DNA from 2 places in the Microbulbifer jejuensis genome. Region 2 is predicted to be linked to the other one. Evidence: predicted binding sites of a transcription regulator. Region 2 holds the regulator's gene; the other holds the start of a gene.
What was found. The regulator sigma-54, encoded in region 2, starts transcription at its own class of promoters, with help from an activator protein. The targets are predictions, from matches to a motif close to TGGCACANNNNTTGCNNT.

Region 1 (4,421 bases), on a different contig from region 2:
CAGGATCGTTTTGATATCCTCAAACCGTACTCCGTGTTTAGCCAGTAGTTGCTTCACCCGGTGGGAGTCATTACTGGATTTCTTGGTTTTCCTGCTTACATTGAACAGTGTTCTTCCTGCCTCTGCCATGGAGTTGGAGTTACGACATATCTCTATAAGGCTGGCGAGTTTCAATTGATCGTAGTAATCAATCTCTTTGGTGCAGCCAGGCCCCAATACCTGCACAATCAGCGCTCCGGGGTCCAGATCTGAGCTGGGGGCAGATTGCCACTTCCGTCTCAGCCGGTTTATCTCCTCTTCGGCCACGGCAGCGGTAATGCGGCCACCGTCAGCGAGGGTGCCCATACGGGTGATACTGGCATTGAGGTCGCGGAAGTTGGCTGACCAAGTAGCATCGGGTGAACGGCTGAAGGTCAGGTATTTTTCACGGGCCACTTTGTTGAAGTTCACCAGGTAGCCAGACTTGCTGGAAAAGGCCTCCAGTTCAAAATCGATATTGGGTTCTAGATCCTCTATCCGCTCCTTTAGGGAGGGGAGCTGATAGGTCCACAGGTCTATTCGGGCAAGCAGGTCTTCACGAAACAGCCCCTCGCGGGATTGCTGAGTGAGGTCACGGTTGGTGCCAGCGATCAGCTGAAAGTCGCTGTTGACCTCTTTGTCTGAGCCAAAGGGCATGAAGCGCTTGTCCTCGATTGCTCTCAGTAGCATCGCTTGCTCGTCCAGTCCTAACTCGCCGACCTCATCCAGAAACAGCAACCCTTTATTGGCCTCCATCAGTAACCCTGGTCGGTCAGCGGCGGCGCCGGTGAATGCGCCTTTTTTATGGCCAAACAGCGCGGACATGGCATTTTCACCCCGCAGCGTCGCACAGTTTACGGCAACTAGGCGGCCATCAAGCTTGCCACGTTGTTTCCTGAGCTCATACACCCGCTGGGCAAGCTGGGATTTGCCGGCGCCTGTGGGGCCGGTGATCAGGATGGGCTCATTAGAGCGGATAGAGACTTGCTCCAGTTGCTCAATCATCTTGTTGAAGGCGGCGTTATTGGTCTCAATGCCTCCTTTCAGGTAGGTCGTGCCTTCCTGGTGTTCCTTTTGAAAGCGCGAGGCGATCTGGTCGTACTTCGATAAGTCGAGGTCGATGATCTGGTATTGGCCCGGCAGGTTGCTATCGCGCTTGGCGGGAGAGGTTTGTAGCAGTTGGCCGGGCAGGTAGCCCGCTTCGGTGAGTAGGTATAGGCATATCTGGGCAACGTGGGTGCCCGTGGTGATATGCGTGAGGTACTTCTCTTTGCTGGGCTTGAAGTCGTAGCCGCGGGCAAAGTCGAGCAGGTCGCTATAGACCGTTTCGAAGTCCCAGGGGTCGTTGAAGTTGACGCGGTGGTGCACGACCTCGGTCTCGGGTGAGACGCGCGCGATATCCTCTGTCACCTGCTTGGCAAGGTTATCGGAGTGGTTATCAAAGAGCAGCTCGAGACGATCAATTAGCAAGTCGTCGTGCTGGCACATTGAAATAGTGGGTCGCCACTTATCCCAGCGCTTTTCGCCTTTGCCGCGCCGGTCCATGGTGGTGCCGAGAATACTGATAGCTACTGTTTTCATACTATCTAATATAATAACAATCTATCTTTAAAGATAGTTATATGATGTTTGTGGTAGCAGACCATTAGGTCAATAATAGCGCTAAAGAAAAATAAAACTTGTTTTAAAACAATAAGATAGGAGGTGTTTCAGGGCTGTATGTAAAAGTTGGCACTCTTTTCGCTGTGCCTATAGTAAGAAAAATGAGAGCAGAGAATGAAGGGAATAGAACCATGACTCAGCAATCTTACGAAGTAATGCAGGACGGCGGCGTGCCAATCAAATCCTGGACGGTAGGTGTGCCTTTTGAGGCTGAGGCGAAAGAGCAGCTGAAGAATATTTCACGGATGCCCTTTATTCATCGGTGGGTGGCTGCAATGCCCGATGTACATCTGGGTAAAGGCGCAACTATTGGTAGTGTGGTACCGACGCTGGGGGCAGTGATCCCTGCGGCAGTTGGTGTGGATATTGGCTGCGGAATGATGGCGGTGCGAACCAGCCTGAAAGCCGGCCAGCTGCCGGATAACCTCGCGGGTGTGCGTAATGCTATAGAGCGTGTTGTGCCTCATGGTCGTACCAGTGGTCGACGGGGCAAGGGTCGAGATAAGGGGGCCTGGGCTAATTTGCCTGATGATGTGATGGCTGCATGGGCGCCACTGTCAGCCCAGTTTGATGTGTTGAAAGAGAAGCACGGTGTGCTGAAGAATACGAATAACATCAATCATTTGGGGACACTGGGAACGGGCAACCATTTTATCGAGATGTGTTTGGATGAGCACGAAAACGTGTGGTTGATGCTGCATAGTGGATCCCGTGGTGTGGGAAACCGAATCGGTACGCATTTTATTGAAATGGCGAAGAAGGATATGGAGCGTTGGCATATTCGTCTGCCTGATTCGGATCTGGCCTATCTGCCAGAAGGCTCGAATCACTTTGATGAGTATGTTGAAGCGGTCGAATGGGCTCAGAACTTTGCGCGTATTAATCGTGAGGTGATGATGGCTCGGGTTATCAAGGCAGTGAAGGATTCACTGGGGATGGACTTTGAAGCACGTATGGAAGCGGTCAATTGCCACCATAACTATATCTCCCGCGAACATCACTACGGGGAAAATGTGCTGGTAACTCGAAAAGGTGCCGTTCGTGCCCGCGCTGGAGAGATGGGTATTATCCCGGGAAGCATGGGCGCACGTTCATTCATTGTACGAGGCTTGGGTAACGAAGAGAGCTTTTGTAGCTGTAGCCATGGTGCGGGGCGAGTGATGTCACGCACCAAGGCGAAAAAGTTGGTCTCGCTGGAAACGCATCGTCAGGCAACTGCAGGGGTAGAGTGCAGAAAGGATGCAGGTGTGATTGATGAAACGCCTTCAGCCTATAAGTCAATTGAAAAGGTGATGGAGGCTCAAAAGGATCTTGTTGAAGTTGTATACACCCTAAAGCAAGTGGTGTGTGTGAAAGGGTAAAGGAATACTGAGTTTGCCAGGGGATGGCGAACGCTAAAAAGCGTTGCAGAGATTATAGGGCGTGCTGATGTGGGGGGAGTGTCACCACCTAAAATGATTGACATGCAGGTGGCCAGGTAAAACGGGTGACAACGCAATCAGCGCTTGGCGTAGGGTTGAGGATGCAGGCTCGATGCTCTGACGCGGGTGTCAGCTGGCGGGCGTTTCCAAGTCTATTGCAGGCCGGAAGTAATACTCCAGTTGTTGTTATCCACGGGTTCGAATCCCGTCACGTCCACCAGATAAATATTGAAGGAAGATAAAGTGATTGTAATTGATGGTTCACAAGGGGAAGGTGGCGGACAAATTTTCAGAACAACACTGACCCTGGCGATGTGTTTAGGTAAGCCGGTTCGGATTAAAAATATCCGCGCGGGAAGAAATCGCCCTGGACTATTGCGACAGCATCTTGCCTGCTTGCGCGCAGCAAAAGAAATTAGCGGTGCAGCAGTGACAGGTGATGAGCTTGGCTCTTCGGTTGTGACTTTCGAGCCCGGTAAGGTTAAGCCAGGGGAATACCGGTTTGCGATTGGCTCTGCCGGGAGCACCACCTTGGTGTTTCAGACAGTTCTGATGCCGTTGCTGTTGGCGGGCGGTATGAGTGAGTTGTATCTGGAAGGTGGGACACATAATGGTATGGCGCCGAGCTTCGATTTCATTGAGCAATGTTTTTTGCCGGTGTTGTCAGGAATTGGATGCCGCGTAGAGGTTGATCTCGAACGATATGGGTTTTATCCAGCTGGCGGAGGCGCTTGGTGTGTGAGGATTCATCCTGCGAATAAAATTCAGCCCCTGACCCTAGTGGAGCGTGGCGAAGTGATCAGTATGGAGGCGGTAGCGCTGTCGGCTCGTATCCCTTCGCATGTTACTGAACGGGAGTTAAGCCAAGTAAAGAAAAAGTGCTATTGGCCTGAGTCTTCGTTGAATCAAAGGCTCGTCAGCTCAGCGGGGCCGGGGAATATGGTCTCTCTTCGAGTGAATGTTGGAGAGGTTACTGAGGTATTTGAGTCTGTGGGGGAGCGTAACGTCAGCGCAGAGCGGGTGGCGGGTCGTGCGATCAGAGAGTTGAAGCGCTATCTGGAGGCAGGTGTTCCAGTGGGGGAGCATTTGGCCGATCAGCTAGTGTTGCCGATGGCACTGGGAGGTGGTGGGTGCGTTCAAACACTGAAGCCTAGTCAGCACCTTCTGACCAATATTGAGGTTATCAAGGCTATTGCTGATGTGAAAATAGTTCTCACTGAGAATGGTGATGATGACTGGGATGTTATAGTCAGTCAGAAAATTGAGGGTTAAAAAGCACTAGGTGGAAGTTGGATTATTAAATTTCGTTTGTGAATTTTA
Region 2 (4,421 bases):
ACCGGAGCCGGAGCGGCCACTGATAATCACCAGGCGCATGGGGTATCCCCTTGTGAGGTCGACACACTGAGGTTGTAAACCGGAATCATTGCTTCGCCGATGTTGGGTTACTTGCGCTGAAGTTTAGCGTTCAGTTCAGGCGGCGGCGGCGCTATCTATGGCCAGCGCATAGAGTTCATCGCTGGTTTTCGCCTGCCTTAACTTATCCCTCACCAGATTGTCGGAAAACAGAGCGGCGATTTCCGCGAGAGTCTCAAGGTGTTGTTGCTCTGCATCCTCGGGGACCAGCAGGGCAAACAGTAAATCCACGGATTGGCGATCTGTAGCGTCAAAATCTACTGCAGGTTTGACGGTGCAGAGTACCCCAATGGGATGTCTGCAACCAGGCAGGCGACAGTGTGGTATGGCGACACCATCCCCGATACCGGTGGAACCCAGGCGCTCGCGGGCAATCAACTGATTGAAGATGGTATCGGCGTCATGTTGTGGATATTGTTCGGCGATCGCCTGGGCAATATTGAGCAGTAACTTCTTTTTGCTGCTCCCGGCCAGATGGCAAAGGCTGAGGCGGGGTGAAAGTAATGCTTCGAGTGTCATAATTCAGCGGTGGTTTTGCAACTTCTCTTTGTGCTTTTTGAGTTGGCGATCCAGTTTGTCCGTGAGTGCATCAATGGCCGCGTACATGTCGCTATCCTCTGAGCCGGCGCAGAGATCATGACCATTGATATGTACCCGGGCTTCAGCTTTCTGGATCAGTTTTTCAACGGATAGGATAACTTGGGCGTTAGTTATTTTGCCGTAGTGTCGGGACAGCTTTTCCAGTTTGTTTTCGCAGTAGCTGCGCATGGGCGGGGTGATATCGACGTGGTGACCACTAATGTTGATCTGCATGGATTTCTCCTTACCGAGTGCATCGCCTACCGGCATGCGGCTACCTTTCGGGCCGCAACCCTACTAGGAAGTGGGTCAGAATGGAAGGATACACTCAAAGTTTGGGTTTCGGTTGGGGATTGAACAGACAGGACGCCAATCAGTTTGTGACTGCATGAAATCCTTAAGTCATATAAACAATCGGGGCGGGTTTGGCATTGTGATAGGTCCGGCAACGGGCAGCATTGCCGTTAAGAGCGGGTGGTAGCAGGTCAGGTCAGGCGTTTGCGCTCACTGGAAGAGGGGATTCCCATGGATTCCCGGTATTTTGCTACTGTGCGGCGTGCCACTTTGATTCCCTGCTTGTCGAGTTTCTGGGCGATTTTATTGTCGGAAAGGGGCTTGCGCGGGGTTTCCGTATCGATCAGTTTGCGAATCAATGCGCGAATGGCTGTTGACGAGGCGTCCTCGCCGGAATCGGTGCTGACATGGCTTGAGAAGAAGTATTTGAGCTCGAATACACCCCGGGGAGTCAGCATGTACTTCTGCGTGGTGACTCTGGAGATGGTGGATTCATGCATGCCGATGGCTTTGGCAATATCTGCCAGTACCATCGGCCTCATGGCCTCGGGGCCTTCTTCGAGAAATGCCCGCTGTTTCTCAACAATACAGGTCGCCACCTTGAGCAGGGTCTCGTGGCGGCTCTGCAGGCTCTTCAAAAACCAGCGCGCCTCCTGGAGATGGTCGCGCAGGAAGCTGTTTTCTGTGGAATTGTCTGCACGTCTGACCAGGGCGGCATAGTGATTGTTAATACGGATTTTCGGGGTGATCTCCCCATTCAAGTCGACCTGCCAGCGCGGCCCTTTGCGGGTAACAAGGATGTCGGGAATGACATAGGCGGTCTCCTCTCTGCCATAGCGCTCCCCGGGGGTGGGGTTTAGGGTTTGGATCAGGCGAATCACCGCGCCCAACTGGGCTTCACTGAGGTTTGTGCGCCGGCTCAGTTGGCGGAAGTCCCGTTTGCCGAGCAGTTCGAGATGGCGTTCGATAATGTCCTTGGCCTTTTGAAGCCAGGGCGTAGCGGCTGGAAAATGCTGCAACTGCAGCAGCAGGCATTCCTGCAGGTTGCGCGCGCCGCAGCCAGTGGGCTCAAACTGTTGGATCGCTTTGAGCACGGCGAGGACCTCGTCCTCATCAGCATGGAGTGAGGCTGTGATCTGTGCAATGGAAGTGCCCAGCATTCCGCAGGGCTTGATCGCATCAATCAGGTTTTCGCCAATCAGCTTGTCGTGTCGGGATAGTGTGGTGAGGTTGAGCTGCCAGTGCAGATGATCCTGTAAACTGCTTCCTGCGGCATTGTGCTCAATATCTACTTTGTCACCGTCGACGCCACTACTGTAGTTGCCGTAGATGTCATCCCAGCGGGAGTCCAGTGGTAACTCGTCGGGAATATTCTGGCTCCAGTTGTCTTCACCGATTTCGTGCTCACCACTGGAGGGGGCGATTGCGCTCTCTGAGTCAGCTGTTCGCTCCTGTTGGGTGTTACTTTCTGCGACGCTGACTGTTGAAAGGGCCTCGTCAGCCTCGACCTCCAGCATTGGATTGCCGTCCAGAGCGGCCTGGATTTCCTGTTGCAGGTCCAGGGTCGACAGTTGCAATAGGCGTATTGCCTGCTGCAACTGCGGAGTCATGGTCAACTGGGTGCCGAGTTTAAGCTGAAGAGACTGCTTCATATTTGGGGGCGCTACAAACCGAGGTGGCCGGTATTCAGCAAAAGTTACCCGAAATGGCGCAGACTACCCCGCTTCCCAGGATAACACAAGCAATAAACGTGCCTATAAATCCTGCCATACGCGGGATTCGATCGTAAAAGTGGCAGCTTTTCTCTAGATGGTAAATTCGTGTCCCAAATAGACCTCACGTACCTGCTGGTTGACGAGTATCTCGTCCGGGGTGCCGGCGGCGATAATATGGCCTTCGCTGACGATATAGGCGGTTTCACAGATATCGAGGGTTTCGCGCACATTGTGGTCGGTGATCAGGACACCGATGCCCCTATCGCGCAGGTGGCGAACAATGTCTTTGATATCGTTGACCGAGATCGGGTCCACCCCGGCGAAGGGTTCGTCCAGCAAGACGAACCTGGGGTTTGTGGCGAGTGCCCGGGCGATCTCCACCCGGCGGCGTTCCCCGCCGGATAGGGCCATACCCAGGCTGTGCTCGATATGGGCAATATTGAACTCTTTGAGCAGTGCCTGGGCCTGCCGCTGGCGTTCAGAGCGGGGCAGGTCCTTGCGGGTCTCAAGGATGGCGAGAATATTGTCGCGCACTGACAGGCGGCGGAATACCGAGGCCTCCTGGGGCAAATAGCCGATCCCTTTGCGTGCACGACCGTGCATGGGGAGGCCGGTGATGTCTTCATCATCGATTAATACCCGCCCGGTATCGGCCCGGACCAGGCCGGCGATCATGTAAAAGCAGGTGGTTTTCCCGGCACCATTGGGGCCCAGAAGGCCGACTATCTGGCCACTGGTGACGCTGACGGAGACATCCTGAACGACTTTTCTTTTCTTGTATTGCTTGGCGAGGTGTAACGCTTTGAGCGTTGGCATAGTGTGTTCCGAAATCTTTCCTTGCCGTGGGCACAGAGTGCCCTCCGATAAAGGTTTGGCAGTTATTTGGTGCTGTATCCAGGCCCGGGTCGGGATCTATTGGCCTCTCCTCCCGTTGTCAGGGCTCTCTTTCTTTTCCGGCTTCCAGATCATCTCCACGCGGCCCTTGCCGGTCTGCCCCCGGGCGCTCATTTGCTCGGTGGTGAGGTCATAGTTGATCTTTTCGGCTGCCAGAGTATTACCATCCCGGTCTACAAGGGCCTCGCCGGTAAGATAAAGCTCTTCCGAGCTGACAGAATACTCAATGCGCCGGGCGCGCGCCTTGACGGGGTTTTCCCCTTCGAGGATCTTCTGTTCGAAGTGAGCGGGCTTTCCCTCAGCGATGACGCGTTGGACCTCTTTGTCGGGGGTGAAGTAGACCTCGACACGATCTGCGCGTATTTGTAGGGAGCCTTGGGTAATGATGACGTTATCGCTGTAAACGACCAGGTTGCTGCTCAAAGCGGCATTCATCGCGTCGGATTTAATATTGACGCGCTGCTCACGGTCCTCGGGTAATGCATAGACCGCTGCGGTGAGGAATATCAGGGTCGCAGCGGTGGAAATCTTGTACAGGTGACGGAATAGATTAGTTGGTGTCATAGCTGCTCTTAACATCGGATAGGATTTCCACCCGGTCTTCATTCAGGTAGGCGCGCATGCCCTTGCCGGTAGTGCGGTTGGGGCCGGAGGTGATACTAACAACTTCGTCGGTTTCGGCGAACTCCCTGTCTGGCAGGATGGTCATACTGGGTGTTTCCAGTTTGATACCACCTGGGGCGGGTAGTTCATCAATGACCACTTCTCCGTCTAGAACCACCCGTTCACCGCGATTGTAAGCCGTACCCCGCCGAGATTCGGTGTGCCACTTTGGCTGGTCATCCTCGTAAAAGAGCAGGC

Region 1: the regulator sigma-54 is predicted to act here: its motif matches at 1,748-1,765, upstream of ACL7TT_RS16625 (RtcB family protein).

Annotation. Positions count from the first base shown of each region.
Region 1 is NZ_JBLBUB010000028.1:50,464-54,884, forward strand. It holds gene rtcR (RNA repair transcriptional activator RtcR) at 1-1,599, opposite strand, end outside; gene ACL7TT_RS16625 (RtcB family protein) at 1,812-3,041, shown strand; gene rtcA (RNA 3'-terminal phosphate cyclase) at 3,330-4,373, shown strand.
Region 2 is NZ_JBLBUB010000001.1:42,494-46,914, forward strand. It holds gene rapZ (RNase adapter RapZ) at 1-39, opposite strand, end outside; gene ptsN (PTS IIA-like nitrogen regulatory protein PtsN) at 136-597, opposite strand; gene hpf (ribosome hibernation-promoting factor, HPF/YfiA family) at 601-891, opposite strand; gene ACL7TT_RS00225 (RNA polymerase factor sigma-54) at 1,143-2,603, opposite strand; gene lptB (LPS export ABC transporter ATP-binding protein) at 2,757-3,482, opposite strand; gene lptA (lipopolysaccharide transport periplasmic protein LptA) at 3,579-4,124, opposite strand; gene lptC (LPS export ABC transporter periplasmic protein LptC) at 4,111-4,421, opposite strand, start outside.